Regions from separate parts of the Vogesella sp. genome, predicted to be linked through region 1. Evidence: predicted binding sites of a transcription regulator. Region 1 holds the regulator's gene; each other region holds the start of a gene.

Region 1 (7,083 bases):
GATAGCGGGTGACGGCGACGGGTCTCGGAGAAGCGCTTGACCAGCACTTCGCTGCTGGCTTCCAGGTAGAGCAGGCGCACGTCAACGTCCAGTGCGCGCAGCGCCTTGATGGCGTCGGGCAGTGCGGCCAACGTGGAGGCGGAACGGGTGTCGACGCTGATGGCAATCTGGCTATGGCCGTGCTCGTGGTACAGCGCGATGGCGTCGGCCAGCATGGTGGGCGGCAGGTTGTCGACACAGTAGTAGCCGCTGTCTTCCAGCACCCGTAGCGCGACGGATTTGCCGGAGCCGGACAAGCCACTAATCAGAATCAGCTGCATGTTCCTGGTCCCGTAACAGGTTGGTGTGACGATCAATGAACTCGCGCGTGCTGTCGATGCCGCGTAGTTGCAAGATGTAGTTGCGTACTGCTGCTTCCACCAGCACGGCCAGGTTGCGGCCAGCGGCTACCGGCAGGATAACCTTGCGCACGGTGACACCCAAGATGTCTTGTGTCTCGGACTGGATGTTCAGTCGGTCTAGCGCCTGCATGGCTTGGTCGTTCGCTTTGATCAGGTGAATGATCAGCTTCAGTACCTTTTTCGGCCGTACGGCGGTTTCGCCAAAGATGGTGCGGATGTTCAGGATGCCCAGGCCACGTACTTCCAGGAAGTCGCGCAGCAGTGGCGGGCAGCGGCCCTCCAGCGTTTCCGGGCCGATGCGGTACAGCTCCACCGCGTCATCGGCGACCAGACCGTGGCCACGCGAGATCAGCTCCAGCGCCAGCTCGCTTTTACCCATCGCCGAATCGCCCATGATCAGCACGCCGATTTCCAGCACGTCGAGGAACACACCGTGCATCACCGTGGACACCGCCAGCGCGCGCGCCAGATAGATGCGCAGCACGTCCATCAGGTACGGGCTTTCCAGTGGCGTGCTCATCAGCGGCACATTGTGGGTCTGGCAGTAATCTTGCAGCAGGCGCGGCACCGGTTGGCCGTTGGCCACGATGACCACAGCCATGTTTTTGTGGAACAGCTGGTCCAGTGCGGTGCGGGCGGCAGCTTGTTCCAGTTTGTTCAGGTATTCGGATTCGGCCAGGCCCAGTACCTGCACCCGGTTGGGGTGGATGAAGTTCAGGTGGCCGACCAGTGCCTGTGTCGGGCGCTGTTCCTCGTTGGAAATGAGGTTGTCCGACCCGGCACGGCTGGCAACCCAGCTCAGGCTGAGCTTGTGTTTGTTGTCCTGGTACAGCCGGCGCACGCTGATATTAGGCATGGGCGGGGTTTCCGGTCAGCAGGGCGTACAAGGTGTCGGTATCGCATACTGCCATCTTGTCGCGCAGGCTGCGGCTGGAAAACAGCTGGGCCAGCTCGGACAGCACCTGCAAGTGCAAGTCGGTCGCTTGTTCCGGTACCAGCAGCACGAACAGCAGGTTTACCGGTTTGCCGTCCGGTGCGTCGAACGGGATAGGGCTGGCCAGGCGGATGAACACGCCGGTGGCTTCTTTCAGACCCTTGACCCGCCCGTGCGGGATGGCCACGCCTTGCCCCAGGCCGGTGGAGCCCAGCTTCTCGCGGGCAAACAGGCTGTCAAAGATCTCGCTGCGCGCGATACCGTGACTGTTTTCCACCAACAAACCTACCTGTTCGAACAGGCGCTTCTTGCTGGATACATCCACATCGGCCAGCACGTTCTGCTGGGGAAGAATCTTGCCGATCAAGCTCATGATTTGCATTTGCCAGAAAAAACCGTCCGCCATTCTACGCCGAGTCTGCTGTTTGCAATAGGGCAGCAGGGTGTGCGGTACAGTCGTTGTGGGGGATGTCACGTGTTATGGCTTCAGACCCATCGCCGGCAATAGAATTCCTGCCCGCGTGCACCAATGCAAAACGGGAGCCACTGGCTCCCGTTAAAGTTACTGCATCACCTTACAGTTCGGCACTGATCTGCTGTGCACTGACGCGATGCTCGGTTTGTTTCTCCTTGAACTTCAGAACCTGGCGGTCCAGTTTGTCCATCAGTGTATCGATGGCGGCATACATGTCAGCTTCTTCCGATTCGACATGGATGTCTTTACCTGCCAGATGCACATTGACCTCCGCTTTTTGTACCAGTTTATCTACCGATAGCGTCACCGTAATGCCAATCACATTGTCGACGTGGCGGGTGATGCGTTCGAGTTTGCTCTCGATGTATTCACGGATGGATGGGGTAACTTCGAGGTGCAGACCGGTAATTTTGAGGTTCATACCCTGACTCCTTCTGTTAGCGGTGCGGTCGGGCTGGCCGCACCGGTGTTTTTGGCACTGCTATAGGGCCTTGCGAAGGCTAACTGGCGGAATCTGCATAGCTTCACGATACTTGGCGACAGTGCGTCTGGCAACCTGTATGCCCTGTGCCGTGAGCTTGTCGGCGATGGCGCTGTCCGACAGCGGCTTCTTGCTGTCTTCGGCATCGATGATCTGGCGGATCAGCGCCTTGATGGCGGTGGCAGAGCACTCTCCGCCACTGTCCGTTTCCAGTGCGTTGCCGAAGAAGTATTTCAGCTCGAACAGCCCGCGGCTGCACAGCAGGTACTTCTGCGTCGTCACCCTGGAAATGGTGGATTCATGCAATCCCAGCTCGTCTGCGATATCGCGCAGGATCAGCGGGCGCATGGCCACTTCACCGTGTTCAAAGAACGCTTGCTGCCTTTCGACTATAGATTCCGACACTTTCAGGATAGTGTCAAACCGTTGCTGGATGTTTTTTACCAGCCATCTGGCCTCCTGCAACTGCCCTGAAAGGTTGTGACTGCTATCCTTTTGCTGCAGCATGTTTGCATACAGCTGATTTACCTGAAGTTTTGGCACCGATGCCCGGTTTAGCTGGGCAACCCAGCGTCCGCCGCGCCGTACCACATGGATGTCTGGCGCCACATAATGTGTCTCGCCCTGGTCAAAACCGCTGGTTGGCCGCGGGCGCAAAGTGGCAATCAGGGCGTGGGCAGCACGCAGTTCAGCTTCGCCCAGGCCCAGCAGTTTTTTCAGGCGGGCATAATCTCGGTTGCCCAGCAGCGTCAGATGTTCGGCCACCAGCGTACGCGCCAGCGGCAGCGACGGCGTGCTGGCGGGCAGTGCTGTCAGCTGCAACAACAGGAACTCGCCCAGATGGCGGCTGCCGATGCCGGCGGGCTCGAACTGCATCATCAGCTTGCGCAGCGTTTCCAGCTCTTCTACCTCGACATCCAGCTCCAACGGCAGTTCCGCAGCGATGTCTTCCAGCGTTGTAACCAGGTAGCCGTCTTCATCCAGCTCGTCGATCAGCAGCGCCATCAGCGCGCTGTCGCGCCGGCCCAGCTGGGTTTCGCCCATTTGCGCGGTGAGGTGTTCGCGCAGGGTGGGGCGGCACGGCGCGTTCAGTATCGGGTCGAACTCGTCGTCACCGTCATGGCTGCCACCGCCACTGCCGCTGCCCCAGTCGGACAGCTCCATGCTGTCCTGGCTACGGTCTTCTGCAGTGTCATTGCTGCTTTCCGCTACCGGTGCTTCTGCGTCGCCATTGGGGCTGTCGCTGCCGTCGCTGCGTTCCAGTAGCGGGTTGTCCAGCAGATAGCGTTCCAGTTCGCTGGCTAGCTCCAGCGTGGACATCTGCAGCAGCTTGATCGATTGCTGCAGTTGCGGGGTGAGCGTGAGTTGCTGGCTGACTTTGAGCTGGAGGGTTTGCTTCATTTCGCTTACAGGTGGAAATGCTCGCCCAGGTAAACCTGGCGAACCTGTTCGTTGTTGACCAGTTCGTCCGGCAAGCCGGAGGCCAGTACGCGGCCTTCGGAGATGATGTAGGCACGGTCGCAGATGCGCAGTGTTTCGCGCACGTTGTGGTCGGTAATCAGCACGCCGATGCCGCGCTCTTTCAGGAAGGAAATGATTTTCTGGATGTCGATTACGGCTATCGGGTCCACGCCGGCAAATGGTTCGTCCAGCAGGATGAAGCGCGGCTTGGTGGCCAATACGCGGGCGATTTCCACGCGGCGACGTTCGCCACCGGACAGCGCCATGGCGTTAGTTTCGCGCAAGTGGCCGATATTGAGGTCGTCCAGCAGCAGCTGCAGTTCTTTGTCCAGTGCTTCGCCGGACAGGCCGGCGACTTCCAGTACCGCCTGGATGTTTTCTTCTACCGTCATCTTGCGAAAGATCGACGCTTCCTGCGGCAGGTAGCCCAGGCCCAAGCGGGCGCGTTTGTGGATGGGCAAATGGGTAATGGTGTTGCCATCCAGCAGGATCTCGCCGGCTTCGGCAGCGATGAGGCCAACCACCATGTAAAAACTGGTGGTTTTGCCGGCGCCGTTGGGGCCCAGCAGGCCAATAACCTCGCCGCTGGCGATGTCCATCGATACGTCACGCACCACGGTACGTTTCTTGAACGTCTTCTTCAGGTGCTGGATGCTTAGCCGGCTATGAGTCATGGCTTCTCCTGCGGCTGCAGAATAATGGTGACCCTGCCCTTGGGCGCCGTGCTGGTCGCGCCCTGGCCTTTGACCTGGTACACCTCGGTCACGGTGTTGTAGCTGATCAGCTCGCCAGCCACCATGTCTTTGCCGCGGGTGACTACCGCTTTCCCGGTGAGGATGACAGTGTTGCTGGCAGAGTCGTAATCGACACGTGCGGCACGGCCATCAACGTACTCGGTCTGGCCGTCCAGCTTCTGGCGGAAGTGCACCGGGTTGCCGGTGGCAACCAGTTTCTGGCGGCCACTGGCATCACGGGTGGTGACAGTTTTGTCGGCACGCAAGCTCAGCGTACCCTGGGTAATCACCACATTGCCTTCAAAGACATTGACGCCCTGTTTCTGGTCCAGCGCAGCACTGTCGGCATTGACTTCGATCGGCTTGCTGCTGTCTGCCTTTTCGGCTAGCGCAGCGGGGGCGGTTGCACTCAGCAGCAGCGCGAGCAGCAATCTATGGTGCATAGGTAATCCTTACGCTGGACAGCAGTTTGAGTTGTCCAGCCGGGTGATTGTAGTAAAAACCGTTGGAGCGGATGCGTGACAGGCCATCGTCTATAGCGACCGGCGCCTGGTTGCGCATAATGCCGGTCTGAGTGTTCAGCTGCAGGGTGGCGGTTTGCAGGTAGACGGCGCGCTGGTCGGCCCGCGCCTGGCGTACCAGATTGACGTTGCCGTCGAACTGGCCTTCGCCATTACGGCGGTTGTACACGCCACGCTCGGCGCGCAGCTGGTAGTCCAGCTGGCCATCACGAAACTGCTTCACGTCCATCTGTTGCAGGTATACCTGTTCTTGCTCCGGCAGCTTCCACATCTTGCCGGTAGCCAGTTGTTGTTGCAGGCGGCCTTGTTCATCAAAGCGGGTGGCGGTCAGCCGTTCGATGGTGTATTCGGGTTCGTTAGGGTTCAGCTGTCGTTGTGCCGGTGCACGCCACTCGGTCAGTACGTTTAGCCAGAACGCCAGCAGCCCCATGCCCAGCATCAGGCCGATGGGAAAGAGTCGGGCAACACGGTTCATGCCAGATAGCTCGCCATCACGCGATCATAATTATCTTGTGCCTGCATGATCAGTTCGCACAGCTCGCGCACTGCACCGCGACCGCCGCGGTTGCCGGTGACGAAATGGGCATGCTGGCGTACGAAGCTTGGGGCGTCCGGCACGGCTACCGCCAGACCAACGCGGCTCATTACCGGCAGGTCGATGACGTCGTCACCGATGTAGGCGCAGTCTTCGGCGGCAATGCCGGTTTTGGCCAGCAGCTCGGCAAACGCCGTGCGCTTGTCGTGCACACCTTCGTAGTAGTGGTCGATGCCCAGGCCGCGGGCGCGGTGCGCCACGCTGGGGGCGGCGCGGCCGGTGATGATGGCCAGCTGAACGCCCGTGGATTGCAGCATCTTCAGGCCATGACCATCCAGCGTATTGAAGGCTTTGAATTCCTCACCACTGGCTGTGATGTAAATGCGGCCATCTGTCAGTACACCGTCCACGTCCAGGATCAACAGGCGGGTACGCTTGGCCAGTTCGCTGATTTTCTGCATGACTATCCTTACACCACGCCTGCCTTCAGCAGGTCGTGCATATTGAGGGCCCCGATCAGGCGGCCGTGTTCATCCACCACCAGCAAGCCGTTGATCTTGCGTAGTTCCATTTCCTTGGCAGCTTCAGTGGCCAGCAGGTTGGCCGCAATGGTGCGCGGCTGCGGGTGCATGACGTCATCGATGGTCAGGCCGGCCAAGTCCAGCGTACGGTCTAGCGTACGGCGCAGGTCGCCATCGGTAAAGATGCCGGCCAGGTTGCCGTCTGCCGCCAGAACGGCGGTCATGCCCAGGCCTTTGCGCGTCATTTCCAGCAGGGCGTCTTTCAGCGAGGTACCCAGTGTTACTACCGGCAGGGCATCACCGCTGTGCATCAGGTCGCTGATGTGTACCAGCAGACGTCGGCCCAGGCTGCCGCCGGGGTGCGATAGCGCAAAGTCTTCTGGTTTGAACTGACGGGCTTCCAGCAGGGTGACCGCCAGTGCGTCGCCCAAGGCCAGTGCCGCCGTGGTGCTGGTTGTGGGGGCCAGGCCCAGGATGCAGGCTTCTTTTTCCACCGCTGCGTCCAGGTGCACATCTGCCTGCCGTGCCAGTGTGGACTGCGGACGACCGGTCATGGCGATGATCGGAATGCCTTTGCGTTTCAACGCCGGCAGCAGGGCAATGATTTCGTCGCTTTCGCCAGAGTTGGATAGCGCCAGGATCAGGTCGTGAGTAGTCACCATGCCCAAGTCGCCGTGTGCGGCCTCGGCAGGGTGCATGAAAAACGAAGGCGTGCCGGTACTGGCTAGCGTGGCGGCAATCTTGTTACCGATATGGCCAGACTTGCCGATGCCGGTAACTACCACGCGGCCGTGGCAGGCGAGAATCAGATCGACCGCCGCCAAGAAGCTGTATTCCAGCCGGGCTGCCATGCTGCGCAGGGCGTCAGCTTCGATGTGCAGGACTTCACGCGCCAGCGCCAGTCGCTGTTGTTTGTGCTCAATATCCATAGACTTGCAGTATATCAGCTTATAATCCTTCGTCCTTATCCGCCGGGTGCAAGTTTTGCTTGGTCGGACCACTTGTCGCGAGGAGACGCCC
Region 2 (7,083 bases), on a different contig from region 1:
CGAAATTATTGCCGGTGACCTGCAGCGGGCCTTGCGACAGGTCGTGACCAACGGTGTTATCCACCTGGTAGACACGGGTAGGCGCGCCATCGCCCACGACAGGCAGCGAACGAAAGGCATTCAGCTCGGCCTTGAAGCCGTTGGTATGCACATTGGCAAGATTGTTGGCAGTGGTGGCCTGCTGCAGTTCTACATGCTTGGCACCGGTCATTGCCAGATACAGCATCTTGTCCATATCACGCTACCCGTTAGTCATTAACGCAGGTTGAGCAGGGTCTGCAGGATGGCATCCTGCGTCTTGATGGTCTGCGCATTGGCCTGGTAGAAGCGCTGCGCAACAATCATGTTGATCAGTTCGGCCGTGGTATCGGCGTTGGACTCTTCAATCGCTGACGATTGCAACTTGCCGAAACTGCCCTCGCCCGGGAAGCCCGGCTTGGCATCACCCGATGCAGCCGTGGCTGCCCAATTGTTCTCACCATTGGGCTGCAAGCCTTGGGCATTATCGAAAGTGTACAGACGGACACGACCAACGCTTTGCGCCTGGCCATTGGAGTACTTGGCAATGATATTGCCATCATCAGCCGTTTCCACACCAACCAGCTCGCCTTTCGGGTTACCGTCCACCCGAGCCCGAGCCACAGTAAAACTGCCGGAGTACTGCGTGGTACCCGCCAGGCTAACCACAATACCGGCGTCGTCCAGTTGATTGGGCTGACCAGGCACTGGCAGGTTGGCCGCAGCAGCACCACCCGGAATGGTAAAGGTGAACGGCGCAGTCAGCTTGCCATCCGAAGTAAACGAAACCGAACCCACGTTCTGGGTGGTATTATTATTAAGCTTGTAAGCTACGTTCCAGGTGTTGCTAACCGCCGGACCTGCCACCGCCTGACGCTGGAAGTACAGCGAAACGGTATGGGCACTACCCACTTTGTCGTACACCCGCATGCTGGTGGTGAAGTTGTAAGAAGTAGCATCGGTCGGGTTGATTGCCGGGGCCGGGGTTTTCAGCACATTCGGCGTCACCGTATAGTCGATCAGCGGCGACTTCTGGTCGGCATCCAGGTTGAACTGCCAGTCCAGCTCGGTAGAGGCCGTACCCGGCAAACCGGCACGGTCAATCTTCAATGGCGCATCGTCGCCGCCGCCGATGGGCTCACCCACCAGATAGTTGCCGTTGTTGACGAAGTAACCGTCTTTGTCCAGCTTGAACTGGCCATTACGGGTGTAATAGGTCGCAGTGGCGGTAGTGTCGCTCCACAGCTTGAAAAAGCCGGAACCGGAGATAGCCATGTCCAGCGGGTTTTTGGTGGCAGTGATATTGCCTTGCTGGAACTGCTGCGCCACCTTGATGGTTTGCGAACCGATACCGGACTCGGTATCGCTAACACCATACAAACTGGTTGCATACAGGTCGGAAAACTCGGCACGGGAGGACTTGAAACCAACAGTGCTGGCGTTGGCCACGTTGTTGCCGATGACGTCCAATTGTTTGGCTGCGGCGTTCAGACCACTCAAACCTTGCTGAAAACTCATGATGCTCTCCTAACTTTCACACCGCAGATTACAAAATCTGACTGATTTGGCTAACCGGCACACGCTGGCCGCTCGAAATCACAAACATCGGCACACCTTTTTCCCAAGCCACACTGGTCACTTTGCTGGGTGCCATCATGGTGGCCTGAACCGCAGTACCACCCGCCGAAGCCTCTACCTTGAAGGTATACTCACCATTGGGCAGCGTAGTGCCATCCGCACCCTTGCCATCCCAGTTGAAAACAAACTGGCCAGCTTTCTGCGCACCCATGTCGAAGGTATCCACTACCGCACCATTGCTGTTGGTCACAGTAACAATTGCCTTGTCTGCCGCTTTGGCAAACTCGATAGTACCCACCGCCTTGCCATCTGCCATGGACAGGGTGTTGCTGGGGCTCAGCACCTGGCGACCGATCAGCATGGTGGCAAGCAAGGATTGGCTGGCCGCCTGGCTCTCGGTCATCGCTTTGATCGAGGCGTTGACGCCCTCCAGACCGCTTACCGTGCTGATCTGCGCCATCTGGCTGGTCATCTGGCTGTTATCCATCGGGTTCATCGGGTCTTGCGCCCGCAGCTGGGTGGTCAGCAGGGTAAGGAAGCGGTTCTGAATCTCGGTTGCCGAGTTGCCGGTTGCCGTTGAGGCGGTCGACTGCGTCGGATTCAGCGTGCTGTAGTCAAAATTGGTAGAGGCGATACTGGTAGCCATGATTTACGCTCCTGCTCACTGCCCCATCTGCAGGGTTTTCTGCAGCAGGCTCTTGGCGGTATTCACGATTTCAACGTTGGTCTGGTAGGAACGCGACGCCGAGATCATGTCGGCCATTTCTTCTACCGGGTTGACGTTAGGCATGCGCACGTAACCTTTGTCATCCGCCAGCGGATGACCCGGCTCGTACTTCATGCGAAACGGCGAGGTATCTTCTGCCACGGCAGTCACACGCACACCAGCCACTGCCGGCGTAGCCGCGCTGACCGGCACCGCAGTAAACACGGCATGACGGGCACGGTAGGGTTCGCCGGTCGAAGACGCAGTGCTTTCGGCGTTGGCGATATTGCTGGCCACCAAGTTAAGGCGCATCGACTGGGCAGTTAACGCGGAACCCGCAATATTGAAGACATTGGACAGCGACATGATTACTGACCTCCCTTGATGGCATCCATCAGGCCGCTGATGCGGCGATTCAGAAATGTCAGCGTGGACTGGTATTTCAGCGCGTTATCGGCAAAGGCCGAGCGCTCCACGTCCATATCCACGGTATTGCCATCGAGACTGCGCTGCACCGCGCTGCGGTACTGCAAGCCACCCTCTTGCGGCACGCTGGCCGATGCCGCCATATGGCGCCCATCAGTACGGGCCAAACCCATGGCGTTAGCCTGCTGGGCATCGGTCTGGCTTTTCAGTGCCTTGCCGAAATCAAAGTCCACCGCCTTGTAGCCAGGGGTATCGGCGTTGGCGATATTGCTGGCAATGACTTCTGCCTTGGCGGCACGCAGGTTCAGCGAACGCTGGTAGAAGTCGAGGTGGTTAGCAATTTTGTTCAGCATGGCAGTCAATCTCGTTGATGCGCCTCTACAGCACAAAGCGTGCCAGCTTTTTTTTGCAAAAAAGGCTAAAGAAAGCCCAGCTGCAGCCGAATGGCAGCCCGCAACGCCGGCAAGCGGCAAAGACAGCGGCAAAACTTGCCGGCCAGCGGCCAACAGCCAGTGATCACGGCAAAAAAGCAAAACCCCGGCACCAGGCCGGGGTTATCGGGATGCGGACAACAACAAAAACTTACGCGTCGTCGCGAATCTCGAAGTCGTGGGTAATGTCCGCGGTCTTGCCCAGCATGATGGACGCCGAGCAGTACTTGTCGGCCGACAGGCTGATGGCGCGCGCCACGGTGTCTTCTTTCAGATCGCGGCCAACTACCACAAAGTGGAAGTGGATCTTGGTGAATACCTTCGGGTCGGTATCGGCACGCTCGGCTTCCATCTCCACCCAGCAATCGCGCACGTCCTGGCGCGATTTCTTCAGAATGGTGATCACGTCGTAGCTGGTGCAGCCGGCGGTGCCCAGCAACAGCAGCTCCATCGGACGCGGACCCAGATTACGCCCGCCACCTTCCGGCGCGCCGTCCATCACCACGGCGTGGCCGCTGCCGGTTTCGCCCATGAAACACACGCCGTCCACCCACTTCAGTCTTGCTTTCATGCCTATCTCCGAGGAATACAGACCCCAAGCCTAACATCGCCGATTTGGGCGGACAAAGAATCACCGGTAAAATGGAAAGATTGTTTAGTTTTGAAACGGCTCCCATGCTTGTTCTTGGTATCGAATCGTCCTGTGACGAAACCGGTGTTGCCCTGTACCACACCGAACGCGGCCTGATTGCCGACCAGCTGCACTCCCAGATGGCCATGCACGCCGAATACGGCGGCGTGGTGCCCGAACTGGCCAGCCGCGACCACATCCGTCGCGTGCGCCCGCTCACCGAAGCCTGCCTCGCCGAAGCCGGCGTCACCCTGCAAGACATCGACGCCATTGCCTACACCCAAGGGCCAGGCCTTGGCGGCGCGCTATTGGTTGGCGCCGGCTTTGCTAACGCACTGGCCGTCGGCCTGGGCAAACCGGTGATTGCCGTCCACCACCTGGAAGGCCACCTGCTATCCCCCTTGCTAGCCACGCCGCGGCCGGACTTCCCGTTCCTGGCGCTGCTGGTTTCCGGCGGCCACACCCAGATCATGGCCGTGCGCGGCGTCGGCCAGTACGAGATCCTGGGCGAGACGCTGGACGACGCCGCCGGCGAAGCGTTCGACAAAACCGCCAAACTGCTGGGCCTGCCCTACCCTGGCGGGCCATTGCTGTCGAAACTGGCGGAAGAAGGCGACCCCGCCCGCTTCGAGCTGCCGCGCCCGATGCTGCACTCGCCCAACCTGGACATGAGTTTTTCCGGCCTGAAAACGGCGGTGCTGACGCTGAGCAAGCAAGTGGAAGCCGAGCACGGCAGTATCGACGAGCAAGCACGCAAGGACATCTGCCGCGCGTTCCAGGAAGCCATCGTCGAGGTACTGGTCAGCAAGTGTATGAAGGCGCTGAAACAGACCGGCATGCAGCGCATTGTGGTAGCCGGCGGCGTCGGCGCCAACAAGCAACTGCGCGCCGCGCTGGACGAGGCGGCCCGCCGCCGCAAATACCAGGTGTTCTACCCGCCGCTGAAGCTGTGCACCGACAACGGCGCCATGATCGCCTTTGCCGGCGCCATGCGCCTGAAATACGCCATGCCGGCCGGCGGCTTCACCGTAAAGCCGCGCTGGGAGCTGTCCAGCCTGCCGGCCGTTTAAGCACAACCACCCATGCAGACTGACGCTGCCCCGGCGGCGTCAGCCCTACACTCTCCACCATGCCAACCTGACGCGCGCTGACTTTTGCCGCGCCAGCAGTCTGCTGCGGTGGCAAAAGACAACCATGATCCAGCTAAAAAACCTTACCTTGCGCCGCGGCCTGAAAGAACTGCTGATTGCGGCCAACCTCACCATCAACCCCGGTAACAAGGCCGGCATTGTCGGCGCCAATGGCGCCGGCAAATCCAGCCTGTTCGCGCTGCTGAAGGGCGAACTGCACGCCGATAGCGGCGACGCCATCGTACCGCCGCACTGGACCCTGGCTCATGTGGCGCAGGAAACCCCGGCGCTGGCGCAATCGGCACTCGACTACGTGCTGGACGGCGACGCCGAACTGCGCGGCCTGCAGCACAAACTGGCCGCCGCCGAGACCAGCGGCGACGGCCACGCCATCGGCAGCCTGCACGGCGAGCTGGACCGCATCGGCGGCTACGCCGCACCGTCACGCGCCGCCAAGCTGCTGAATGGCCTGGGATTTGCGCCGGACAGCCACCAGCGCCCGGTATCGACGTTCTCCGGCGGCTGGCGCATGCGGCTGAACCTGGCACAGGCGCTGATGTGCCGCTCCGACTTGCTGCTGCTGGACGAACCCACCAACCACCTGGACCTGGAAACGGTACTGTGGCTGGAAGACTGGCTGAAAGCCTACGAAGGCACGCTGCTGGTGATCTCGCACGACCGCGACTTCCTCGACAGCATCACCAGCCACATCGTGGACGTGTCCAGCCAGACGCTCACCCTCTACACCGGCAACTACAGCCAGTTCGAGGTGATGCGCGCCGAAAAACTGTCGCGCCAACAAGGCGACTATGAGAAGCAGCAACGCCAGATCGCGCATCTGGAATCGTTCATCACCCGCTTCAAGGCCAAGGCCAGCAAGGCACGCCAGGCGCAAAGCCGCGTCAAGGCGCTGGAAAAGCTGGAACGCATCGCGCCGGCGCACGTGGCCTCGCCGTTCGACTTCCATTTCGATACACCGGACAACCTGCCCAACCCGCTGCTGCGACTGGATGCGGCCAACGTTGGCTACGGTGCCACCACCATCCTGCACCGGCTGGCGGTATCGGTAGAGGCCGGCAGCCGTATCGGCCTGCTGGGCGTCAACGGCGCCGGTAAGTCCACGCTGGTGAAGCTGCTGGCCGGCGAGCTACCACCACAAAGCGGCGAGCTGATCTGCGCACAAACGCTGAAGATCGGCTACTTTGCCCAACACCAGCTGGATACGCTGCGCCCGGAGGAATCCCCGCTGCGCCACATGCAGCGGCTGGCACCGGAGGTGCGCGAGCAGGAGCTGCGTACCTTCCTTGGCGGCTTCAACTTCCGCGGCGACATGGTCAGCGACCCGGTAGGCCCGATGTCCGGTGGCGAGAAATCGCGGCTGGCGCTGGCGATGATCGTGTGGCAAAAGCCCAACCTGCTGCTGCTGGATGAACCGACCAACCACCTGGACCTGGAAATGCGCCACGCGCTGACGCTGGCGCTGCAGGATTTCGGCGGCGCGCTGGTGGTGGTGTCGCACGACCGCTCGCTGCTGGAATCCACCACCGACGTGTTCTGGCTGGTGGCCGACGGCACGGTACAGCCGTTTGATGGCGACCTGGAAGACTACCGCCAGTGGCGGCTGGCGCAGCTGGCCGACGCCAACCGCCCGTCCAGCGGTGACGCCCAAACGGTGAACCGCAAAGACCAGAAACGCCAGGAGGCCGAGGCACGACAGAAGTTGGCCGCCGCCAAGAAACCGCTGCTGGCCAAGCTGAACAAGCTGGAAAAATCACTGGAAACGCTGGGCAAGGAAAAAGCCGAGCTGGATGCCTTCCTGTCCAGTGAAGACGCGTACAGCGACGCAAACAAAGCCAAGCTGGCCGACAGCATCCGCCGCCAGGGCGAGGTGGCCAGCCAGCTGGAAAGCGTGGAAGAAGACTGGATGCTGCTACAGGAAGAGATCGAAGCGATCGAGCGCGAGCACGCCGCCGGCTGAGCTGCCGCCACGCCGCAAACAAGCAAAAGCCCTTGCCGCAACAGCAAGGGCTTTTTTGTTGTCAGCCACGTCACCGCGCGGCGTGCGGCCAACCTTGGATAGCCTGCATCAAAACCAGCGCGCCAATGCCTGCGCCACCGCCGCGTCGCGGTGATCGCCGATCACCGGCGCCTGTGGCACCCGTT
Region 3 (7,083 bases), on a different contig from region 1:
CTACGGCCGTCTGGAAGCGGCCGGCATTGCCTTTGACGGTGTGGCCGAGGCGCTGGCGGTACCCGGCGCGGATATCCGCCTGTTCGGCAAGCCGGAAAGTTTCGCGCGCCGTCGCATGGGCGTGGCGGTAGCCTACGCCGACAACGTGGACAGCGCCCGCGAGCGCGCCCGCGCCGCCGCCGGCAAGGTGCTGCCGGTGCGCGGCGATTAAGCCTGGCGGCCAACGTTGGCCGCAGCCGGTAGAAACCCACAAGGGCAAGCCGTATGGCTTGCCCTTGTTGTTGTGGCGTACGCTGCTCAGTCGGCGCCGTCGCCGTCTTTGAACCACAGCGCGTCCGGCAGCCGGCCGAATACGTCACGCAGCCCTTCGCCCCAACCCTGGCGCAGCTGCAGGAAGTACGGGTCGTCTTCGGTCACGCGGTGGCGTGGGGCAAAGTCGAAGTTATCGCGCTGCTGCCACAGCAGGTCGATGGGCAGGCCCACCGACAGGTTGGAACGGATGGTGGAGTCGAACGAGATCAGCGTGCACTTGATGGCCTGCGCCAGCGGGGTGCGGTGGCTGATGACGCGGTCGAGAATGGGCTTGCCGTATTTGGATTCGCCGATTTGCAGGTACGGCGTGTCCGGCGTGGCTTCGATGAAGTTGCCCTGCGGGTAGATCTGGAACAGCCGTGGTGCCTCGCCCCGGATCTGGCCGCCCACCAGAAAGCTGCAGCTGAAATCCACGCCCTGCCCTTGCGTACTGCCGTTGCCGTCGCGGGCCAGTACTTCGCGGATGGTCTTGCCCACCAGCTCTGCCGCCTCGTACAAGCTGGCGACATTGTGCAGGTTGGGCGCGTTGTGGCCGAGCCGGCTCTTGAGCAGGCTGACCACGCTCTGCGTGGTAGCCAGGTTGCCGGCATTCAGCAGCACGATCTGGCGCTCGCCCGGTACCGCAATCACATTCATCTTGCGGAAGGTGGCGACGTGGTCCACCCCCGCATTGGTACGCGAGTCCGATGCGAAGATCAGCCCCTCGTCCAGTACCATGCCTACGCAATACGTCATTACTGATCTGCCTCCGAGACCTTGGCGTGCGCCTGCATCGCCTCGCTGCCGCCACCGCGCCGCACGCCGCGTACAGGGCTGGCGTCGCTGTAATCCAAGCCGACGGCCAGCTTCAGGTGATGGCGGTCGGGGCGCTGGCGGTTGCTGATGTCAAAACCCAGCCATTGTTCGCCGTCGTAGGCTTCTGCCCAGGCGTGGCTGGCCACGTGCGTATCGCGGTCGCTCAGCAGGTAGCCGCTGACATAGCGTGCCGGCAAACCCAGGCAACGGCAGGCCGCGATAAATACATGGCTGTGATCCTGACACACGCCGGCACCCAAGGCCAGCGCCTGCGCCGCGGTAGTACCGGCGTGGGTGATGTCCTGGGTGTAGGGCATGGCGTCGGCGATAGCCTGCATCAGCGCGGTGAGGCCAGCCTCGGGGTTGGCCGCAACGGCGTCGGCGTGGGCGGCGGCCAGCGCCCGGATAGCGTCGTCCGGCTCGGTCAGCGCCGTTTCGCGCAGGAACACCGGCGCCGGCAGCACTTCGGGTTGGTCCAGCCAGTCGTCGCAGGTTTCCACCACGCCACGGGCCTTCAGGCGGATCTCGCTATGTGGCGTGTCCAGCGTCAGCACGTGCAGGATGTTGCCGTAGGCATCGGTGCTTTCGCTGGCGGCTACCGGCAGCTCCAGCTGCCAGCTCACCACGCGCTGGTGGCCGCTGTTGGCCGGGGTGAGTCGCAGGTACTGGGTGCTGTGGCTGACGGTGTCGTCGTAACGGTAGACGGTTTCGTGATCGATGGTCAGTTGCATGATGCCTCCGCAAGTTCTCGGGTCAGGGGGAGCTGCCAGTAGGCCACGTCCAGCCAGCGGCCGAACTTGCGGCCAACCTGCTCGAACAGTGCAACCTGCTTGAAGCCCAGGGTACGGTGCAGGCCATCGCTGGCCGGGTTGGGCTGTGCCACGCCGCCAATGACGGTACGCATGCCCAGTACGGCCAGGCGGCGGATCAGTTCGCGGTACAGCAGCTTGCCCACGCCCTGGCCGACAGTGGCCTGGCGCATGTAGATGCTGCTTTCCACCGCGTGGCGGTAGGCCGGGCGCAGGCGCCAGCGGGTGGCGTAGGCGTAGCCCAGCATGTCGCCACTGGCTTCGGCTACCAGCCACGGCAGGCCCTGGGCCTGGGTGCTGGCAATACGCTCGGCCATCTCGGCCACGGTGACCGGCTTTTCTTCGAACGAGATGGTGGTGTACTCGATGTAGGGGTTGTAAATGGCGCAGATGGCGGCCGCATCGTCCGGCGTCGCCTCGCGGATCAGTAACTCACTCATGCTGCCTCCAGATAAGCCCCGTGGATGGCATCGCCCAGGCCGTGTATCTGGCTGAGAAACTGCGTCAGGTAGGTGTGCAGGCCGTCGTCCAGGATGCTGTCGATCTGGCCGTAGCACATCTCGGCATGCAGCGTGGCGGCCAGCCGCTTGGCGCGGTTGCCGGTGTCGCCCTTGATGCGTGGCAGCAGTTCGGCAATCTCGTCCACGCAGGCACGCAGCGAGCGCGGTACATCCGGGCGCAGGATCAGCAGTTCGGCCACGCGGCGCGAGCTGAGCGTGTCGCGGTACAGCTCGTGGTAGGCCTCGAAGGCGCCCAGCGAGCGCAGCAGCGCGCCCCACAGGTAGAAGTCGGCGGCGCTGTCTTCGGCGGCATTGCCCACCAGGTGCGATTTCACGTTGATCAGGCGCGCGGTGTTGTCGGCCCGTTCCATGAAGGTGCCCAGGCGGATGAAAGAAAAGGCGTCGTTGCGCTGGATGGTACCGTAGGTAGTGCCACGGAACAGGTGCGAGCGCTCTTTCACCCAGTCGAAGAAGCCTGCCAGCGGGCGGCCTTCCAGCCCCATCTGCCGGGCTTCCAGCCAGGTGGCGTTGATGCTTTCCCACATCTCGCCGGTAATCTTGCCGCGCACGGCGTGGGCGTTTTCGCGGGCGTATTTCAGGCAGTTGACGATGCTGGCCGGGTTGGCCGCGTCAAAGGTCATGAAATGCAGTACGTCGCTGGCGGCCAGTTGCGGGTGGCGCGCGCGGCAGGCTTCCAGTGCGCCGGTGGTGGCCAGTGCGGCGCTGATGTCGCTGCCACCGCGCGATTGCGGCAACAGTGACAGGCTGTGGGTCACGTCCAGCAGGCGCGCCAGGTTTTCGGCGCGTTCCATGTAACGGCTCATCCAGTACAGCTGGGATGCGGTGCGCGAGAGCATCATGATTGGTCCTCCAGAATCCAGGTGTCCTTGGTGCCGCCGCCTTGCGACGAATTCACCACCAGCGAGCCTTCTTTCAGTGCCACGCGGGTCAGGCCGCCGGCCACCATGCTGATGTCGCGGCCGGACAGCACGAAGGGGCGCAGGTCGATGTGGCGCGGGGCAATGCCCGACTCCACAAAGGTGGGGCAGGACGACAGGCACAGCGTGGGCTGGGCGATGTAGTTGCTGGGGTCGGCGATGATGCGTTGGCGGAAGTCTTCGATTTCGGCGCTGCTGGCTGCCGGGCCGATCAGCATGCCGTAGCCGCCGGCGCCGTGCACTTCCTTCACCACCAGCTCGTGCAGGTTGTTCAGCACGTGGTCCAGCTCGGCCGGACGGCGGCACATCCAGGTGGGCACGTTCTGCAGCAGCGGCTCTTCCGACAGGTAGAAGCGGATCATGTCCGGCACGTAGGGGTAGATGGATTTGTCGTCCGCCACGCCGGTGCCGATGGCGTTGGCCAGGATCACGCCGCCGGCGCGGTATACCGACAGCAGGCCCGGCACACCCAGCATGCTGTCGGCGCGGAACGCCAGCGGGTCGAGGAAGGCGTCGTCGATGCGGCGGTAGATCACGTCCACCTGTTTGTGGCCGGCGGTGGTGCGCATGTACACGCGGTTGTTTTTAACAAACAGATCTTGCCCTTCCACCAGCTCCACGCCCATCTGCTGCGCGAGGAAAGCGTGCTCGAAGTAGGCGCTGTTGTGGTGGCCCGGCGTCAGTACCACCACGGTGGGGTTGTCCACCGCGCTGGCGTGGCGCAGCGTGTTCAGCAGCAACGTCGGGTAATGCTGTACCGGCGCCACCGCGTGGCTGGCAAACAGCTCGGGGAACAGCCGCATCATCATCTTGCGGTTTTCCAGCATGTAGGACACGCCGGACGGCACGCGCAGGTTGTCTTCCAGCACGTAGAAGTTGCCGTCGCTGTGGCGGATGACGTCCACGCCGGTGATGTGGGCATAGATGCGGTGCGGCAGGTCCAGCCCCTGCATCGCCGGCTGGTACTGGCTGTTGGAAAACACCTGCTCGGCGGGAATGATGCCGGCCTTCACGATGTGCTGTTCGTGGTAGATGTCGTGAAGGAAGGCGTTCAGCGCGGTGACGCGCTGGCGCATGCCTTTTTCCAGCGTTTGCCAGTCGCTGGCCGGGATGATGCGTGGCACGGTATCGAACGGAATCAGGCGTTCGGCGCCGGAATCGTCGCCGTATACGGCAAAGGTAATGCCGACGCGGTGGAACATCAGGTCGGCTTCGGCGCGTTTGCGGGCCAGGGTTTCGGGCGGCTGCGAATGCAGCCAGCGGGCAAAGTCACGGTAATGGGGCCGGATGCCGCCACTGTCGAGCAGCATTTCGTCGTAATGACCGTTTTCGGGGAGGGTCAGAGCATGCATGGCATTCTCCAGAGGTGATGTTCTTATTGTTTTCAATCGATAAACCTGACGCGTCGGGCGCATACAGGGCCTGACTCGCAACCGGCAAGCCGGTATCAGGCTGGTTAGCAATCCATGTGCCTGCCCCGGATAGGCTAAAGCCCGCAGCACGGCTGCCAAGCGTCAAGCGTGACGCGGTGATAAACAATGTGCGCTTCGCATGCGGTTGGCGGCAAGGCATTGCTGCGCTGCAAGATAGGCGCCGTCGCGTGTCTGGCTGGTACCGGCGATTTTCCGTTTTATTTCGATAGTTTTTGCCATGCAGTAAGCCGCGGTAGTACCACCGTGCAGGCGGGGAGTACGGCGATGGCCTCGGTGGTGCGACTGTTACGCCAGTCTTGCCTGGCTTGAGAAAACGGCCTTGTTACGGGGCTGCCAGGCCTGGCGCAGGACGCTGCCAGCAGGGGCTGTGGCGCTCAGGCGACAAGCGGGCGCTTGGTCTGGCACGCACCATGGTTGTGGTCTGGCACGGCGGTGCACCGCAGGCAGGCATCCGCGACTGCATCATGACGCCGTGCTGCAAACTGGTGCTGGCCGCCCTGTTTTGAGGCTGATATAGCGTGCGCTGACAACCAGCTTTGGTGCGTCAATGCTCACTATCGATACGCTGTGCTTTTGTATATGATTTGTATTGGACAAATCGCGAGGTGCAGCATGGACACGATCTGGATTACCGGCGCCAGCGGCGCCATCGGTAGCGCGCTGGCGCGGCGCCTGTCGCCCGGCCACCGCCTGGTGTTGAGTGCCCGCAGCGAAGACGGGTTGGCCGCACTGGCCGCCCGCCTGCCCGGCGAGGTACTCGTGCGCCCGCTGGACACGCTGGACGCCGCCGCCGTGCGCGACACGGTGGCCGGCCTGGCTGCCGACGGCGTGGCGCTCACCGGCTTGGCGCACTGTGTGGGCAGCACGCTGATCCGCCCGCTGCACCTCACCGCCGAAGACGACGCCTGGCAGCTGATGCAGCACAACTGGCTCAGCGCCGTGCACGTGCTCAAAGCCTTTGTTGCCGCCGCGCTCAAGCACAAGCAGCCGGCCAGCGCGGTGCTGGTGGGCTCGCTGGTGGCGCAGGCCGGCTTCCCCAATCACGAAGCCATTGCCAGCGCCAAGGCGGCGGTGGCCGCGCTGGCGCAAAGCACCGCCGCCAGCTACGCCGAGCGCGGCATTCGCGTGAACTGCGTGCACCCGGGGCTGACGGTGTCGGCGCTGTCGGCGCGCCTCACCGGCACGCCGGAAGCCATCGCCCGCAACGCGCAGGCCAACCCGATGCAGCGCGTGGGCCAGGGCGACGATAGCGCCGCGCTGATCGCCTTCCTGCTGTCGCCCGAAGCCGGCTGGATTACCGGCCAGAACATCGGCGTCGACGGCGGCCACGGCGTCATCCACCCCTTGCCCAAGGCATGAGCTACAGCGTTGTCTGGTTCAAGCGCGACTTGCGCCTGGCCGACCACGCTCCGCTGTGCGCCGCCGCCGCGCGCGGCCCGCTGCTGTGCCTGTACGTGGTAGAGCCGGGGCTGTGGCAGCAGCCGGACGCCTCGGCGCGGCAATACCATTTTCTGCGCGAAAGCCTGCACGACCTGGCTGGCCAGCTGCGCGAGCGCGGCCTGCGGCTGTACGTGGCGGTGGGCGAGATCGGAGAGGTGCTGACGCAGCTGTACGCGCAAGCGCCGTTCGACGCGCTATTCGCCCACGAGGAAACCGGCAACGACTGGACCTACCGCCGCGACATCGCCGTGGCGCGCTGGTGTGCGGCCAACCGTGTGCAGTGGCGCGAGTGGCCGCAGTTTGGTGTGGTACGTGGCGGCCTGAACCGCGACCACTGGCAGCCGCAGTGGGAGGCGTTGATGGCGGCACCGTTATTGCCGGTGCCGGCGCTGCAACAAGTGGCACTCAGTTGGCCGCCGGTGCACCTGCCGGGTGCAGCGGCACTGGGTTTGGGCGATGGCGACGCGCCGGGGCGGCAGCCCGGTGGCCGCACGGCAGCGCTGGCGGTGCTGGACGATTTCCTGCTGGATCGCGCCGCGCAGTACCGTGGCGGCATCTCGTCGCCGCTGTCGGCGCCCAGCGCCTGCTCGCGTTTGTCGCCGTATCTGGCGCTGGGGTGCATCTCGATGCGCGAGGTGGTGCAGGCCAGCCGCGCCATGCTGGCGCAGCTGCACGGCGATGGTGCCGCCAGCCGGCGCACGGCGGGCATCCGCGCCTTCATCAGCCGCCTGTACTGGCACTGCCATTTCATCCAGAAGCTGGAAAGCGAGCCGGCGCTGGAATGGCGCAACCTGCATCGTGGCTACGACGGCCTGCGCGAAAACGACTGGGACGAGGCGCGTTTTGCCGCCTGGCG
Region 4 (7,083 bases), on a different contig from region 1:
GGTGATGGAAGAAGTAAAAGAAACGCTGCTGCTGAATCTGGACAGCCCCGGTCGTGAACGGGCGTGACTTCAAAGTCATTCCTGACTAAGCTGCCGTCATGACTACTGCCATCGATAAAACGCCATGAATACGCTGATTCTGCTGGACCGTTTGCCGGACACCGCCGCACAAGACAGCCTGGCGCGACGCCAGGCACTGACAGCCCTGGGCCAGCAACTGGCACTGCAAGCCGCATCACAATTAATGGCGCTGCCGGTTCGTCACTTTGCCATCGATAGCGACAAACCGGCCTGCCTGCTGCTGGAAGGCGCGCCGGCACCGCTAGGCCTCTCCATCAGCCACAGCGGGCCGTGGGTAGCCGCTGCAGTGTCGGCCTGCCGGCCACTGGGGCTTGACATGGAACAAACCGCCCACGCGGGCGATGCAGATGAACTGGCCGAACTGCTAACGCCCGATGAGGCCGCATGGTTGGCCGCACAGCCAGACGGCAGCCTGCCTGGCGACCCGTTCTGGACGGTGTGGACGCTGAAAGAAGCGCTGGGCAAGTACCACGGCCGGCGCTGGGAAACCCCGCAACAGACTCGCAGCATCCACCAGCTGGACCACTACGCCGCCCACCTGGTGCTGCCAGACTGCGGCCTGCTGTTAGCCATTACCGCCCCGGCGCCGCTGGAGGCCAAACTGCAATGCGGCTCCGGCAAGGCTGCCCATGTCAGCCTGATGCCATGGCTGACTACGAGCAAATGAAGAGATAATCACAACTTGTGAAAGCCTCGTTCTGACGCCGCTTGCGAAAGCGATGCCAGAACAAGGCTGTCAAATAGGCACTAGCGATACTGGCGAATAAGCTGGCTAACCGACTTACGCAACTCATCATGCCAAGCCCGGGTACCATCGGTCACGCCCCAACTGGTCCACTCACTGACAGTCATCCAACCTTTCTTGTTACCATCCTTCACCTGCTTCTCTATGGTTACGCGAAAGGTATACGGCAATACTGGGCTATCCGGCCCAGAAAGGCCGCGATGATAGAAACATCTCAACGTACCGGCAATATGGTATTCGGGTCTCAAGCTCAACCCTTCAGCAATACCTACTTCATTGATAAGATCATAAACTTGTCGTTTGCTCATCAACTGGCATTCGCTGCTGTAAGAAACTTGAAACTCACCTGCCATCGCCAAAGAGCTGATAGCTGCCATTAGCACTGCAAGAATTTTATTCTTCATGATGCTCTCCATGTAAAAGCATGATTTTATTTGCCAGACACATTCAAGCAAACAAGCTTCCAGACTTTGCTGTCTGCCATATAGCGATATCAGCGCCCTTCTGGCGAGTAATAAAGTGTTTTACCGCACTGTGTGCAAAAATGCTCACGAGTATAAGTATGGTTAAATAACGCACGCACATGAATTCGCCGTGCGCCACATGTGCAGCAGGCCACACTATCGCGATAGATACTGTCAGGATGATTTGAACGATACCAGTCATAGTTTTGCGTCTGGTACTTTGTCATGCGCAAGTAATGCCAACAATTACCGCAAAAAAACACTCCTGCAATCAGCAGCATGACGGGCGCAGAATGATCGTAAAACCCATAAAGCCACCAGCGCCACAAGCCCGTTACCACATAAAAAAAACTTGCCATTGCAAACGCAAACGACACCAGCCTCGCTATGATGTAGCGCATACTTTCACCTCAGCCATATTGGCAAAATCAAGACTCTGCGCGACTTTTTGACACCACAGCGACTGCAGACACCAAATAAGAAACCACCATCACAACAGCACCCACACCTACCGATGGCTTGGCTATGTTCATATTGATTGCACCAGCCATATTGTTGAATAGTGCTCCGGCGTTACCAAAAAAGGCGATGTAATCCATCGCGGCATTCGCCCCCATCAGTGCCAGCACAAGGCCCGGCACTGCCACCATGACTACCGGCCAAAGCAGGCTGGGCATGGCACCCGCCTGATGCATTAGCGCAAACGCAATCAGTATCAAAGGCAGCAGATAAAGCAGGAAATACACACCCCCTGCGTGACTAACGGAAACATACAGATCACCTGCATTAGCCAGAGGCATCAGCGCACCCATAAAAGCAGACAGGCCACCAAGGCCAAGCACGACACTAGGCATTTTCATGGTATTTACTCCACTCATTTACTTACTGCATTTCGCAACCGGCACGGCTGCACTCAGGCTAACACCACAAAATCACCACACAAATTGACCGTAGCGGCCGACCATTTAGCGCCTTGCACCTCGTAGGTAGCCGCTGTTACCTTGAAATTGATCAGTGCATGCGCCCCAGACTTTTTGCCTTCCTCTTCGATGGCGGCCATTGCCTGGCGAAACTGGGCACCATAGTTGTCTTCACCGATGTGACGGAACATCTGGCAGTACATGCCTTTACTTTCTTTGATGTCCCAGCCTGGCAGCGCAGGCAAAGTACTGATCATGAAGTTTTCGGGCGGCTTTTTGGCAGTTACCGGCGCCGTAGCGCTCTTGTCCTGCGGCAGACACGCCGTAAGGTTGGCCACCAACAAGATGGCAGGAATAAGCGTGGTTACTTGCATGGCTGTCTCCATTCAGTTCTTGATGACATAGACGATGCTATAGCAATGCCAAAAACCAAAAATCATCCAAATGGATGATTTTGCAGACACGGGGTGCATCACCCAGCAAACGTTTACCGGGCAAGGTGGGGCCGAGCCTGGCCATACAGGCCATGAATGGCGGTATGGCATGGTGATAGCCGGGCGCATACACCTTGTTCTGGGAGGTGGCAGATGGCATGCAGTATCAGCGCAATAGCATGCACTTAACTGGTGCCATGCACTGAAAAGCAACCGGCAAATGCACCATTAGTTCGCTAAATTCATACCAATGCAGGGCAAAGTGCATTGCTCTTGCTGCGGCCAACTTGAATGGGCACCGAAAACGACCATCTGGCACTGTTATTGCTCACCCTGCACCAGAATATTAATCAGGGAGCAAGCCATGCCTGCCACTACCCCCAACGACGTACTGTTTCTACTGCTTGGCGCCGTGATGATCCTGGCCATGCACGCCGGCTTTGCCTTTCTGGAGCTGGGCACCGTGCGCAAGAAAAACCAGGTCAATGCGCTGGTGAAGATCCTGACCGACTTTGCCGTCTCTACCATCGCCTACTTTTTCATTGGCTACAGCATCGCCTACGGCGTCAACTTTCTGGCCGATGTACAGCACATCAGCCAGGACAACGGCTACCAACTGGTGAAATTCTTCTTCCTGCTCACCTTCGCCGCCGCCATTCCGGCCATTGTGTCCGGCGGCATTGCCGAGCGCGCCAAGTTCCACCCGCAGACAGCTGCTACTTTCTTGCTGGTGGGCCTGGTGTACCCGTTCTTTGAAGGCATTGCCTGGAACGGCCACTTCGGCGTGCAGGACTGGCTGGCGGCCAACCTGGGCGCGCCGTTCCACGACTTTGCCGGCTCGGTAGTGGTACACGCAGTGGGCGGCTGGATCGGCCTGGCCGCCGTGCTGCATCTTGGGGCACGCCGCGGCCGCTACAGCAAGGAAGGCCGCATCGCCGCGCACCCGCCGTCGTCCATCCCCTTCCTGGCGCTGGGGGCGTGGATCCTGATCGTGGGCTGGTTCGGCTTTAACGTAATGAGCGCACAGAAAGTGGCCGGCATCTCCGGCCTGGTGGCGATGAACTCGCTGATGGCGATGGTGGGCGGCACGCTCACCGCCATGTGGCTGGGCAAGAACGACCCGGGCTTCATCCATAACGGCCCGCTGGCCGGCCTGGTGGCAGTGTGTGCCGGCTCCGACATCATGCACCCGGTGGGTGCGCTGGTAGTCGGTGGCGTGGCCGGTGCCATGTTCGTGTGGCTGTTCACCCTCACCCAAAACCGCTGGAAGATCGACGACGTGCTGGGTGTGTGGCCGTTGCACGGCCTGTGTGGCGCCTGGGGCGGCATTGCGGCCGGCATCTTCGGGCTGGAAGCGCTGGGCGGCGCCGGCGGCGTGACGCTGCTGTCGCAACTGGCCGGCACGGTGGCCGGTGTGGTGGTGGGTTTTGGCGGCGGCTATATCGTGTACGGCGTGCTGAAGAAAACCGTGGGCATCCGCCTGAGTGACGAAGAGGAATTCAACGGCGCCGACCTGTCCATCCATCAGATTACCGCCACGCCGGAACGCGAGAGCAACTGGTAAGGTTGGCCGCAAGCAAAAGCGCCCGGCATGTTGATGACACGCCGGGCGCTTTATTCATACCACAGCTTACAGACTGGCAAGATGCTGCTTGGTGGTGGCAATCTGCGGCGGCAGGGTTTCCAGCTTGTCCATCGCCGTATCGTTACCGATAACCCATTTACCCGCAAAGTCGGTAGCGTCCAGCACTTGGGCCACAATCTCGCGCGATTGCGCCTCGCGCACGGCCAGCGTTACAGGCTTATCAAACGACAAAAAGCCCACCATGCTGCCGGTAATGGTGGCCTCTTGCCCCGGGCGCAAACCATTCTGGAACTCGGCGAGCGGTTCAAAGGTATACAGCACCTCCGGCTGGCCATTAATGCCCAGCGTGGCGTGCAGCTTCACCTTGGAAAGCGGAATACTGGAGCCATTGCGCACTTTCATGGTGTAGCGCACGTCCCATTTGTCAAAAAAGCTGTCGTGCGTGATCTCGCTGGACAGTACCGAGACCTGCACGCGGGCAAAATCAGCCTTGGTTTTCAGCAGCTGGGGCTTCTGTTTTTCTACCGCTTGCCATTGTGCCTCCAGCCCTGCCAGATGCGCCTGCAACTCGCGGCTGGCAATATCACGGTAGCTGCTGCCTTTGTACTTGGCCTTCAGGGTGTCAAAGTCCAGGCCGGACACCGCGTAGTTGAACGCCGCCACCTGCTCGGGGGTAGCCTCGGCAAAATCCTGCTCGATACGCACCTTGTATACATCCAGGCTGCTGGTATCCGGCGTTTTATCAATGCCCTTGCTGCAGGCAGTCAGCAACAGCAGCAATAGCGAAGCATAGAGGGTCTTTTTCATCATCAACTCCTGGCGTAGTGGTCTGTGGCGGGCTCAGCAGCCCCCAGCATCCCAGGTAGGCTGGTTGGTAAACGGGTCAAACTTGAGCTTGGCGCGAAAGCGCACCTTCTTGCCGGAATCGTAGGTACGGTAGCAGTCGGCGTTGTGGCACACCGTATTGCAGGTAGTGCGGCCCGCCACCCGCGCCGGGCGGGCCGGAAACGGATCGGCTGCCGCCTGTGGGCGTGCCGGAGCGGGCTTGGCAGCCTTGGGGGCAGGCAGGGTTTTCTGGAAACGGTCCAGTGCCGCCAGTAGCTGCCCCGGCTGCGACATCTGGCGTGACAGCTGCTGCGCGGTGGCTATCTCGCGGCTGGACATGTCTTGCTCCAGCTCACGCAGATTGTCGGCAGCCTTTTCATTACCCGCCGCTTGCGCCAGGTTGTACAGTGCATAGGCGATCACGCTACTGGCAGGTACGCCCTGGCCATAATGATATATGACAGCAAGATTGTTCTGGGCTAGTTCATCTCCCTGAGCAGCAGCCTTGCGATACCAGGCCACCGCCAGCGCCGCGTCTTTCGGCACGCCTTGGCCATTGGCATACATCAAGCCAAGGTTGAACTGCGCTGGGCTATAGCCCTGCTCAGCCGCCTTGCGGTACCAGACCAACGCTTGGGCAGCGTCTTTCGGCACACCACTACCATTGTCATACATCCACCCAAGGTTCTTCTGCGCTTCGGCGAAGCCCTGCTCCGCCGCTTTGCGGTACCAGGCCACCGCCTGTGTGGCGTCTTTTTGTACACCTTGGCCGTGTTCATACATCACACCAAGGTTGTGCTGGGCCTCCACAACACCCTGCTCTGCCGCTTTGCGGTACCATGCCAACGCTTGTGCGGCGTCTTTCGGCACACCTTCGCCTTTGTCGTACAAAAGGCCAAGATTGAACTGCGCTGGGGCATAACCCTGCTCGGCTGCTTTGCGGTACCAGGCCACCGCCTGGGCGGCGTCTTTTTGTACACCTTCGCCGTGCTCATACATCAGACCAAGATTAAGCTGCGCATGGGCATAACCCTGCTCGGCCGCTTTGCGGTACCAGGCCACCGCCTGGGCGGCGTCTTTCGGCACACCTTCGCCTTTGTCGTACAAAAAGCCAAGATTGAACTGCGCTGGGGCATAACCCTGCTCGGCTGCTTTGCGGCTCCAACTGACGGCTTGGGCCAGATCCTTTTTCACGCCATAACCGTAGTAGTACATCACGGCAAGATAATCCTGCGCTTTGGCATTACCCTGCGCAGCTTCCGGCTGCAGAGCGGCCAGGGCAGCGGGGTAATCCTGGCGCTTATAAGCTGCTTCGCCGGTTTGAAAGTCGACCAAGGCCAGGGCCGGGCTGGTGGCCAGCAAGACGGCCAGCAAAAGTGATCGCATGCGCATGGGGGTTCTCCATCGGTAGTGACAGGACTTGGTCGCACCCTGCAAATGACATCGGCACGGCAAGCAATGCCAAAACTATAAGATGATCGGGTAAATTTTAAATCATCCATTTGGATGATTTTTACTAGAGCGCTGTGGTGAAGCCTTGCCTCAAGCCCTGGCGCTTGTGCCCTGCCACTCAGCAACGCGCCTGCGCATGGCGTGCTTGACACTTGCCCCGCATGTTAATAAGAATTATTATCATAAAAGGAGGTGACATCATGACGCCCACACCCGCAGCGCAAGCCAAGCCGGCCGCCGACAAGCAGCCGTACACGGTACTGGATACCCGCACGCTGTTCGTGCGCGACCGCCAGCTGCTGATCTGCCATCGCGGCGAGTACTACCGCCTGCAACTGACGCAGAACGACAAACTGATACTGGTGAAATAACACCGCACTGCAACCACCCCACCGAGCCAGCCATCGCCAGCCACGGTGCCACGCATACAGGAGAAGATCCGTGTCCAAGGATCGCATTACCCTGGCGGGCATCTGTCTGACGACAGCGGCCCTGCCCGTCTTTGCCGACAGCCCCACCGTGCTGGAAACCACCACGGTCACCGCCAACCGCATCAGCGAGCAGCTGGCCGATACCG

What was found. The regulator sigma-54, encoded in region 1, starts transcription at its own class of promoters, with help from an activator protein. The targets are predictions, from matches to a motif close to CTGGCACGCTTCATGCTT.
Positions count from the first base shown of each region.
Region 2: flgB (flagellar basal body rod protein FlgB) is a predicted target of sigma-54. The motif match lies at 3,110-3,127, and genes of this name have one in related genera.
Region 3: ACK4FZ_RS10515 (circularly permuted type 2 ATP-grasp protein) is a predicted target of sigma-54. The motif match lies at 4,864-4,881, and genes of this name have one in related genera.
Region 4: ACK4FZ_RS06745 (ammonium transporter) is a predicted target of sigma-54. The motif match lies at 2,957-2,974, and genes of this name have one in related genera.

Region 1 is NZ_JBKBHK010000005.1:247,494-254,576, reverse strand. It holds gene rapZ (RNase adapter RapZ) at 1-320, opposite strand, end outside; gene hprK (HPr(Ser) kinase/phosphatase) at 301-1,257, opposite strand; gene ptsN (PTS IIA-like nitrogen regulatory protein PtsN) at 1,250-1,708, opposite strand; gene hpf (ribosome hibernation-promoting factor, HPF/YfiA family) at 1,911-2,231, opposite strand; gene ACK4FZ_RS08680 (RNA polymerase factor sigma-54) at 2,292-3,692, opposite strand; gene lptB (LPS export ABC transporter ATP-binding protein) at 3,698-4,426, opposite strand; gene lptA (lipopolysaccharide transport periplasmic protein LptA) at 4,423-4,929, opposite strand; gene lptC (LPS export ABC transporter periplasmic protein LptC) at 4,919-5,482, opposite strand; gene kdsC (3-deoxy-manno-octulosonate-8-phosphatase KdsC) at 5,479-6,003, opposite strand; gene ACK4FZ_RS08655 (KpsF/GutQ family sugar-phosphate isomerase) at 6,012-6,986, opposite strand.
Region 2 is NZ_JBKBHK010000009.1:39,581-46,663, reverse strand. It holds gene ACK4FZ_RS12140 (flagellar basal body rod protein FlgF) at 1-235, opposite strand, end outside; gene flgE (flagellar hook protein FlgE) at 256-1,536, opposite strand; gene ACK4FZ_RS12130 (flagellar hook assembly protein FlgD) at 1,565-2,242, opposite strand; gene flgC (flagellar basal body rod protein FlgC) at 2,258-2,668, opposite strand; gene flgB (flagellar basal body rod protein FlgB) at 2,671-3,081, opposite strand; gene ACK4FZ_RS12115 (OsmC family protein) at 3,311-3,730, opposite strand; gene tsaD (tRNA (adenosine(37)-N6)-threonylcarbamoyltransferase complex transferase subunit TsaD) at 3,835-4,860, shown strand; gene ACK4FZ_RS12105 (ATP-binding cassette domain-containing protein) at 4,985-6,898, shown strand; gene ACK4FZ_RS12100 (Cof-type HAD-IIB family hydrolase) at 7,007-7,083, opposite strand, start outside.
Region 3 is NZ_JBKBHK010000007.1:84,185-91,267, reverse strand. It holds gene purT (formate-dependent phosphoribosylglycinamide formyltransferase) at 1-211, shown strand, start outside; gene ACK4FZ_RS10535 (peptidase) at 298-1,047, opposite strand; gene ACK4FZ_RS10530 (transglutaminase domain-containing protein) at 1,047-1,838, opposite strand; gene ACK4FZ_RS10525 (arsinothricin resistance N-acetyltransferase ArsN1 family B) at 1,829-2,356, opposite strand; gene ACK4FZ_RS10520 (alpha-E domain-containing protein) at 2,353-3,276, opposite strand; gene ACK4FZ_RS10515 (circularly permuted type 2 ATP-grasp protein) at 3,273-4,706, opposite strand; gene ACK4FZ_RS10510 (SDR family NAD(P)-dependent oxidoreductase) at 5,400-6,146, shown strand; gene ACK4FZ_RS10505 (FAD-binding domain-containing protein) at 6,143-7,083, shown strand, end outside.
Region 4 is NZ_JBKBHK010000004.1:174,930-182,012, forward strand. It holds gene ACK4FZ_RS06715 (Lrp/AsnC ligand binding domain-containing protein) at 1-67, shown strand, start outside; gene ACK4FZ_RS06720 (4'-phosphopantetheinyl transferase family protein) at 125-748, shown strand; gene ACK4FZ_RS06725 (hypothetical protein) at 829-1,230, opposite strand; gene ACK4FZ_RS06730 (hypothetical protein) at 1,320-1,691, opposite strand; gene ACK4FZ_RS06735 (hypothetical protein) at 1,719-2,150, opposite strand; gene ACK4FZ_RS06740 (hypothetical protein) at 2,204-2,584, opposite strand; gene ACK4FZ_RS06745 (ammonium transporter) at 3,009-4,208, shown strand; gene ACK4FZ_RS06750 (hypothetical protein) at 4,275-5,036, opposite strand; gene ACK4FZ_RS06755 (SEL1-like repeat protein) at 5,070-6,446, opposite strand; gene hemP (hemin uptake protein HemP) at 6,707-6,877, shown strand; gene ACK4FZ_RS06765 (TonB-dependent hemoglobin/transferrin/lactoferrin family receptor) at 6,948-7,083, shown strand, end outside.